Linked DNA regions of Limnospira fusiformis SAG 85.79. The protein of the gene in region 2 binds, or shares a complex with, the protein of the main gene of each other region. Links are inferred from orthologs where the notes say so. Each region holds a gene or a part of one and is shown on either strand. Other genes may lie near its edges.

Region 1 (4,411 bases), 3.0 Mb from region 2 along the record:
CTAATTAAACCGTTTACCATGGTGGCTTTTTCTCTATTTTTTCTGGGGTGGTTATTTCGACCAATTATCGCCGGAACTGAGATATTAAGAGGGGCAGAAATTCCCATAGCTGATTCCTATATTGCCGGGACTATTTTATTGGGAATTGCCCCCTGTACAGCCATGGTTTTAATGTGGGGTTATCTCTCCTACAGCAACCAAGGACTTACCCTGGTTATGGTGGCGGTTAATTCGCTGATGATGCTGTTTTTATACGCACCATTGGGACGGTGGTTGCTGTCGGCAAATAACTTAACTGTACCTTGGCAAACTATTTTATTATCAGTCCTGATTTATGTGGGTTTGCCACTGGCGGCGGGGATGTATACTCGCTATTTGATTTTTCAGTATAAAGGAAAGGCTTGGTTTGAAAGAGAGTTCCTGAAATATTTAAGTCCTGTGGCTACGGCGGCTTTATTAATTACCCTGATTTTGCTGTTTGCTTTTAAGGGTGATTTAATTGTGGAAAATCCCCTGCATATTCTGTTAATTGCTGTGCCACTATTTCTGCAAACCAATTTTATCTTTTTGATTACCTATGTGGCGGCTTTGAAAATGAAGCTATCCTATGAGGATGCTGCGCCAGCTTCTTTAATTGGCGCGAGTAATCATTTTGAAGTAGCGATCGCTACGGCGGTGACACTGTTTGGTTTAAATTCTGGAGCGGCTTTAGCAACTGTGGTGGGGGTATTAATTGAGGTTCCGGTGATGTTAATGTTGGTGAAGTTTTGCCAAAAAACGGCTTTTTGGTTTCCGCGAGAACCGGAAAAAGCTACACTGCTAGACCCCCGTTGTTTAAACTGCTAATTCAATCATGACTAATTTTGACCATCCTCCCAGAATCCTGTTTTTGTATGGTTCATTAAGAAAGCGATCTTACAGTCGGTTACTAGCAGAAGAAGCCGCTAGAATTATTACTGATATGGGTGCGGAAGTGCGTTTTTTTCATCCCCATGATTTACCCTTGCGCGATCGCTTTGATGAGTCTCACCCAGAAGTTCAAAAATTGCGCGAACTTAGTCAATGGTCAGAAGGTCAAGTTTGGTCATCCCCAGAAATGCACGGTAATATTACTGGTATTCTGAAAAACCAAATTGACTGGATACCTTTGAGTATTGGTGCGGTTAGACCTACTCAGGGTAAAACTCTAGCGGTGATGCAAGTTAGCGGAGGTTCCCAGTCTTTTAATGCGGTGAATACCATGCGAATTTTGGGGCGTTGGATGCGAATGTTTACCATTCCCAATCAATCCTCAGTTGCTAAGGCTTATCAGGAGTTTAATGAGGATGGAACTATGAAAGATTCACCTTATCGCGATCGGGTTATTGATGTCATGGAGGAACTCTATAAATTTACCCTACTGTTGCGGGATCAGGTCGATTACTTGACTGACCGCCACAGTGAACGCCAGGAAATCGCCAAAAAAGCAGTTATTGAAACTGCACAAAAAGCACTTTAGTTATACCTTAAAAATCTGGAGAAACCATGAAAAAAGTCATGTTTGTTTGCAAAAAAAATTCCTCCCGTTCCCAAATGGCTGAGGGGTTTGCTAAGGTAATCGGAAAAGATAAAATAGCTGTGACCAGTTCGGGATTGGAAAGCAGCGAAGTTAACCCTTATGCTATCAAAGCAATGGACGATGTGGGTATTGATATTAGCAAGCAAACCTCTAATGCTTTAAGTGAATTTAAACCCGAAGATTATGACGCGGTAATTTCCCTCTGTGGTTGCGGTGTGAATTTGCCAGAAGAATGGCTAACACGAGAGATATTTGAGGATTGGCAATTAGACGACCCAGCGGAAAAGCCGGAGATTTTTCCCAGGGTTAGGGAGGAAGTTCGAGACCGGGTGGAAAAGTTAATTAAAACATTGTTAGACGATAACTAACCTGATTGAGGTTCTGGGGTGGGTTGCTGTTGTTAATTCACCACAGAATCTGGTTTGAATAACATCTAGTTATTTCGGTCAAGCCTATATCAGCCAAGTTAGTCTAGGGTGGGGTGTATAATATATATCAGTGTAATGCGGAGTTAGGAATTATGATAGCAGTTGACACCCTGACCCATAAAACTGATGTTTTTTATCCGAGTGAGGACGGAGAACCCTTGGCAGAAACTTATGATCACGTTTACGCCATAATGGCGACTATGCTAGTTCTGAAAGAATACCTAAAAAACCGAAAAGCGACGGTTTTGGCTGACCAATTTATGTATTATGCGGCGGGTTTCCCTAAGTTGCGAGTAGCCCCTGATGTGATGGTGATTTTTGATGTGGAACCGGGGGGAAGAGATAACTATAAAATTTGGGAAGAGGGACAGGTTCCGGTTGTCATTTTTGAGATGACTTCTCCGAGTACAAAAGAACAGGACCAAACGGTTAAGAAAAATCTCTATGAAAGTTTGGAGGTGAAAGAATACTGGTTATTTGACCCGAAAGGGGAGTGGATAACTGAACAATTACGGGGTTATCGTTTAGTGGGAGATAGTTACCAATTAATTACGGATAACCGCAGTGCAACTCTGGGTTTGCGTTTACAAGTTGCCGGGAAAATAATCGAGTTTTCCCGAGAAGATAACGGACAAAAATTGCTAATTCCTGATGAGGCATACGAGGCTTTGCAAGAGGCTACTTTGGCTAGAATAGAAGCTGAACAACTGGCGGAAGCTGAAAAACAACGGGCGGAAGCTGAAAAACAACGGGCGGATGAATTGGCAGCATTATTAAATCAATATCGCGAGCAATTTGGGGATTTACGTTAATCAAGTAAATAACTGATCACAACCCTGATAAAATACATCAGGAATAATGGGGGGGTTTTCATTGACGGGGGGTACAGCCATCACCCCCAACTCCTCCCGGGGGAGGGGGCTTGAGAATGTGCTTGCCTAAGAAATCTGCTAGAGTAAAAGTTAGTAGTTAATTGAGATGATTTACTATTGACAAATTCCGGTACTTGACTTATGATGAAACCATGGGATAATGTGGCTGCATATATAAGCCAAAATTAATAATCCTGGTATTGAAACTGCTAAAATATCTAAAGACTAATAACTGTTATTTGAGGATTGGCAATTAGACGACCCAGCGGAAAAGCCGGAGATTTTTCCCAGGGTTAGGGAGGAAGTTCGAGACCGGGTGGAAAAGTTAATTAAAACATTGTTAGACGATAACTAACCTGATTGAGGTTCTGGGGTGGGTTGCTGTTGTTAATTCACCACAGAATCTGGTTTGAATAACATCTAGTTATTTCGGTCAAGCCTATATCAGCCAAGTTAGTCTAGGGTGGGGTGTATAATATATATCAGTGTAATGCGGAGTTAGGAATTATGATAGCAGTTGACACCCTGACCCATAAAACTGATGTTTTTTATCCGAGTGAGGACGGAGAACCCTTGGCAGAAACTTATGATCACGTTTACGCCATAATGGCGACTATGCTAGTTCTGAAAGAATACCTAAAAAACCGAAAAGCGACGGTTTTGGCTGACCAATTTATGTATTATGCGGCGGGTTTCCCTAAGTTGCGAGTAGCCCCTGATGTGATGGTGATTTTTGATGTGGAACCGGGGGGAAGAGATAACTATAAAATTTGGGAAGAGGGACAGGTTCCGGTTGTCATTTTTGAGATGACTTCTCCGAGTACAAAAGAACAGGACCAAACGGTTAAGAAAAATCTCTATGAAAGTTTGGAGGTGAAAGAATACTGGTTATTTGACCCGAAAGGGGAGTGGATAACTGAACAATTACGGGGTTATCGTTTAGTGGGAGATAGTTACCAATTAATTACGGATAACCGCAGTGCAACTCTGGGTTTGCGTTTACAAGTTGCCGGGAAAATAATCGAGTTTTCCCGAGAAGATAACGGACAAAAATTGCTAATTCCTGATGAGGCATACGAGGCTTTGCAAGAGGCTACTTTGGCTAGAATAGAAGCTGAACAACTGGCGGAAGCTGAAAAACAACGGGCGGAAGCTGAAAAACAACGGGCGGAAGCTGAAAAACAACGGGCGGAAGCTGAAAAACAACGGGCGGATGAATTGGCAGCATTATTAAATCAATATCGCGAGCAATTTGGGGATTTACGTTAATCAAGTAAATAACTGATCACAACCCTGATAAAATACATCAGGAATAATGGGGGGGTTTTCATTGACGGGGGGTACAGCCATCACCCCCAACTCCTCCCGGGGGAGGGGGCTTGAGAATGTGCTTGCCTAAGAAATCTGCTAGAGTAAAAGTTAGTAGTTAATTGAGATGATTTACTATTGACAAATTCCGGTACTTGACTTATGATGAAACCATGGGAGAATGTGGCTGCATATATAAGCCAAAATTAATAATCCTGGTATTGAAACTGCTAAAATATCTAAAG
Region 2 (4,847 bases):
AACTTGAGCATTAGTCATTTTTTACGACTCCTCATGATAAATATTGCACCGAATAATAGCCATAATACCGACACCTGTGGGGAGTTGGTAGTTTTAGGGATTCCATAAACTATGGCTTATACAATCATTTATACCACATTTTTGATCAGGTGAAGATTAAGTTTTTCTTAACTAACCTGACCCGCCAGTGGTTATGGTTTTCCCTGACTATGCACTCCCGTAGTCCCTGGGGGAAATACACTATTGTTACTCCCAGGTAGTTAGTCAGGGTTTCTCAACAACTAATCACGATTCACTCAACCTCGTAAACCATCCCCACGTATGCGATCGCACTGTGAGTAAACTGTGAGTAAACTGTGAGTAATGCTCAGTGATTAGACAGCTACCAAAATCTGCGATCGCACTTGTGCAATCAACTCATTTAAACCATCAGAATTTAACCGATAGCTGAGGGGATGAGCAATCAGTTGAGCCGTACTTTGAAACAACACCTCAATTTCCACTAAGCCATTTTCCTGTAGCGTGCGACCCGTTGACACCAAATCCACGATCGCCTCAGACATTCCCGTAATCGGCCCTAATTCAACCGACCCATAAAGTGGTATAATCTCCACAGGTAAATCAATGCTCTCAAAATATTCACTCGCACAGTGAACAAACTTAGAAGCAACTCGGCTATGGGGGGGGAGTTGGACCGGACGACTATAGGGGCTAGATTTTTTCACAGCTACCGACATCCGACATCCTCCGAATTGGAGATCAACCACAGAAGCCACCTGAGAACCTTTTTCCCGCAGAACATCATAGCCCACAATCCCCAATTGCGCCTGACCATATTCTACATAAACAGGCACATCCTGGGCTCGTACCAGCAAAGCCTTAGCCGTTTTTGTCGGATCTTCAATCTGTAATTGGCGATTAGCCGAATCCAGAAAAGCGCTAAAATCCAGTCCAACCCCTTTGAACAAACCAATACTATCTTTCAGTAAAGCGCCTTTAGGAAGTGCAACAGTAATCATAATAACTTCGGAAATTTATTTAACCATGAGTTAGCTTAACCTTACTGGAACAATATTGATACAATCTTATTAAATCTTTCCGTTGCAGCCTCGCCCTCAAAGACCCTTTTCCTCTTCCTTCCCCATGTACTGTTTTGGGGTTGACAGGGAGACCTAGACCCGAAACCATGAGGCGAGTTGCTATGAGTCGCCCAGAATCACCGCTGCTTTAGCGCCGTGAGTACGTCAATATGTCAACAAATTTAGCTTAATATTCATGCGGATTCTACTTGTAGATGATGAAGTGGAATTAACCAATTCCCTCAGTCGCGCCCTCAGTCGAGAAGGTTATACAGTCGATAAGGCTTATGAAGGTATACAAGCCGGGACCCTCGCCCAAAACCATCACTATGACCTATTGATTCTTGATTGGATGTTACCCCATCAATCAGGATTAGAAATTTGCGCCCAATTGCGATCGCAGCAAAACCGCACCCCCATACTATTTCTCACCGCCAAAGATACCCTAGACGACCGGGTAAAAGGACTAGACGCAGGCGCAGACGACTATTTAGTTAAACCCTTTGAACTGCGGGAACTACTAGCCAGAGTCAGGGCGCTATTGCGTCGCCCTCCTATTTTAGATGTCGCAGTCACCTCTAACCGCCTAGAATTCGGTGATCTGCAATTCGATTGTGAAACTCAATTAGCCTATCGTGGACAAAGAGCGATCGAATTATCAGAAAAGGAAAGCCAATTACTAGAGTATCTCATGCGCCACCCCGGACAACTCCTCACCCACACCGAAATTCACCAACACCTATGGGGAGAAACAGATAAAAAACCCAGCAGCAACGTCCTAGCCGCTCAAATTCGCCTCCTGCGGCGCAAAATCGAACTACCCAACGAAGTCCCCCTCGTCCACACTGTCTATGGAAAAGGATATCGATTTGGGAATTAGTTTTTCTTGGCCTCCCCTGACTACTTCTGTTCAGGATGAGATGCACCTGGTAAATTTTGCCCCATCTTATTGATAGCAGCAATCATAAGATATAAACGCCCCACGTCCCGTTGATTAAAATAAAAAACTAAGCGGGGTAGATGTTCCGTTTCATCTCCTAATTCCTTGGGAAGGGCGGGGCTTTTTTCTATGCGTCCCCGCGAGAGAATATCCTGAAAATCTTGATTAAGATATTCTACCTGTTCATCACTCAGTTCACAATTTAGGCGCATCACAAATAAATCCCCCACATAGCGACTAGAGTGATACACCTGGTAAAAATCAGCGATCGCCGCCTCTGCTACAGCCAAACTATCTGTAATCGTGTAGATACTAGGGTCATCCTGGGAAATCAAACCCCGTCGCAAAAGCTGTTTTCTGACAAATTCTTGCCAATCATACCAATAATCTCCCCCCGGATGGTCAATCAAAATCACCGGAGCCGGGCCAAACTTTCCCGTTTGAGCCAAAGTCAAACCCTCAAAAGTTTCGTCCAAAGTGCCAAAACCACCCGGAAACATAGCCAAAGCGTCACTTTCGCGCAGAAAAAACAATTTGCGGGTGAAAAAATACTTAAACTTAATCAGCTTAGGATCTCCCTCAATGTAGGGATTAGAAAACTGCTCAAAGGGGAGTTTGATATTTAAACCAAACGATCGCTCTGCACCCGCGCCCAAATTAGCCGCTTCCATAATTCCGCCGCCAGCGCCTGTTAGCACCATAAATCCCTGCTGAGTCATCGAACGCGCTAACTCTACCGCCATATCATATTCTGGGGCTTTTGGTGAAGTTCTCGCCGAACCAAAAATGCAGATTTTGCGAACATGGCGATAAGGATAAAAAATCTCAAATCCCTGTTCCATATCCAACACAGCAGCCGAGAGAATTTTCCAGTCCAAGGACTCAATCTCCGATTGTGCTATACGCACCAGGCTAGAAAGCGATCGCAAAATCCATTTTTCGTGCTTTAATTCCGGTAGCTCATCAATGAGTTCGTTAATCTCTCTCTTGAGAGATGCCAGCGTATCTCCATTTCCAGAAGCATTCATAAAATCAGAACAACTGACAACAATTCGCCCTATATTCGCAGTTTGACCGGGCTATCTATCTACAAAATTCCACCAATCATAGCTGAAAATTCCAGGAAAAGGGGCAGGCGGGACAACCCGCTTGCCGACTCTCCACCTTGGACCTGACAGACAGGCTTTTTATTTATTGACACTCCCGCCGCCTTGACTAATGGTGCAGGTAGGATAGGGATAGTTTGCCTCATGGCGGGAAATTTCCGTAACACCTTACGCGCATTAATTAGGGGTCGAGATAGGTTGGAGAACCTTTAATCCCGCTCAAACCTGATTCTTTGGGAGCCTATCACATATAAAGCCCTTAATCTCAAGTTTCGGGTCTAGCCCATGGTTTAAAGGTACTTTTCTAATGTATTAGCAAGGGTACTTTTAGGAACCGCTCCCACCACCATATCGACCTTCTGGCCGCCTTTAAAGATCATTAATGTGGGAATACTGCGAATTCCATATTGGCTTGCTACCTGGGGATTTTCATCGGTATTGAGCTTAACAACTTTAATCTGTCCATCGTACTGCTCTGCAATTTCCTCAACTACAGGGGCGACCATGCGACACGGGCCACACCAGGGAGCCCAGAAATCCACCAGCACCGGAAGTTCGCTTTCCAGTACATCCTGCTCAAAGGTGCTATCAGTAACTTCTACGGCTGTTGACATTCCTTCCAATCCTTAATCTAAATCGTAAATCATTCTACCACCAAACCAACTGGGGCAGAATTAGCAATTTTGTCCCGATGGTTCTGATACCAGGCTGTACAAAAGACTACAGCATATCGAAGTTAATCATATCAGGCGATCGCCAAAAATTTTGGCTAACCTAAACGATTACCCAATTAAGAAACCGCCCGAACCGTAGGTCCAGGCGGAGTGTGGTGTGAGGAGTGAACGGAAACATTTGTCTCCGCCACTTCTATTGTGGCACTTTTTCGCAAATAATTCCAGTGGGTAACACTAAATTTTACGATACTTAATCAGACCACCCCCCGGAAAAATCAGCCAGTCGGGTACAGAAAGCCCAATAATTGCTACTTACCCATTCCCAATTGTTGTGCCTTTTGATAGACCTTACCCTCAGTCAACAGCGAGGGAGCAATCACCACCTCTACCTGCTGCATTTCTTTGATAGTCTTCGCTCCCAAAGTTCCCATACTCGTTTTTAAAGCTCCCAGCAGGTTGTGTGTCCCATCATCCAACTGAGCCGGACCCCGGAGAATTTGCTCTAATGTTCCCGTAGAACCCACCTGAATCCGTGTTCCCCTGGGAAGCACAGGACTAGGAGTAGCCATACCCCAGTGAAATCCCCGTCCTGGAGATTCTTCAGCACGAGCAAAGGGAGAGCCAATCATCACACCATCAGCACCGCAAGCAATACACTTACAGATATCGCCCCCAGTAATTAATCCTCCATCAGCAATCACAGAAACATAACGCCCAGTTTCCTGATAAAAATCATCACGAGCCGCAGCACAATCAGCCACCGCCGTCGCCTGGGGAACTCCCACCCCTAACACACCACGAGAAGTACAAGCCGCACCCGGTCCAATACCTACCAATATTCCCGCCGCTCCGGCTTTCATTAGGTTGAGCGCCACCTCTAATGTGACACAGTTACCTAAAATCACCGGGATAGGCATATTTGCACAAAACTGAGCCAAATCTAAGGGAGTCACCGATTCCGGGGACAGAAAAGCCGTTGAAACCACCGTAGCTTGTACAAAAAATAAGTCTGCTCCCGCTTCAGCAACAGTACCGCCATATTTACTGG

What was found. The genes of interacting proteins can lie anywhere in the genome.
Region 1: the proteins of trxA (region 2) and arsC are in contact, whole or in part, in an NMR structure (PDB 2IPA), measured with the Bacillus subtilis proteins. The link is inferred for Limnospira fusiformis SAG 85.79 from one-to-one orthologs.

What each region holds. Positions count from the first base shown.
Region 1 is NZ_CP051185.1:229,097-233,507, forward strand. What follows is about bases 336-3,225. They hold arsC (arsenate reductase, glutathione/glutaredoxin type), read left to right. Parts: upstream 336-1,524; coding sequence 1,525-1,926; downstream 1,927-3,225. Other genes in these bases: arsB (ACR3 family arsenite efflux transporter), read left to right, coding at 336-846; arsH (arsenical resistance protein ArsH), read left to right, coding at 854-1,498; HFV01_RS01275 (Uma2 family endonuclease), read left to right, coding at 2,079-2,798. Also shown: more of arsB, read left to right, coding at 1-335; HFV01_RS01280 (Uma2 family endonuclease), read left to right, coding at 3,366-4,127. UniProt on the Bacillus subtilis protein: Catalyzes the reduction of arsenate [As(V)] to arsenite [As(III)]. In vitro, can dephosphorylate para-nitrophenyl phosphate (pNPP).
Region 2 is NZ_CP051185.1:3,217,102-3,221,948, reverse strand. What follows is about bases 2,078-4,847. They hold trxA (thioredoxin), read right to left. Parts: upstream 3,740-4,847; coding sequence 3,416-3,739; downstream 2,078-3,415. Other genes in these bases: HFV01_RS15090 (GuaB3 family IMP dehydrogenase-related protein), read right to left, coding at 4,108-4,847; HFV01_RS15100 (LOG family protein), read right to left, coding at 2,078-3,047. In the rest of the region: HFV01_RS15115 (hypothetical protein), read right to left, coding at 1-18; hisG (ATP phosphoribosyltransferase), read right to left, coding at 375-1,019; two-component system response regulator RppA, read left to right, coding at 1,276-1,959; more of HFV01_RS15100, read right to left, coding at 1,980-2,077. UniProt on the Bacillus subtilis protein: Participates in various redox reactions through the reversible oxidation of its active center dithiol to a disulfide and catalyzes dithiol-disulfide exchange reactions.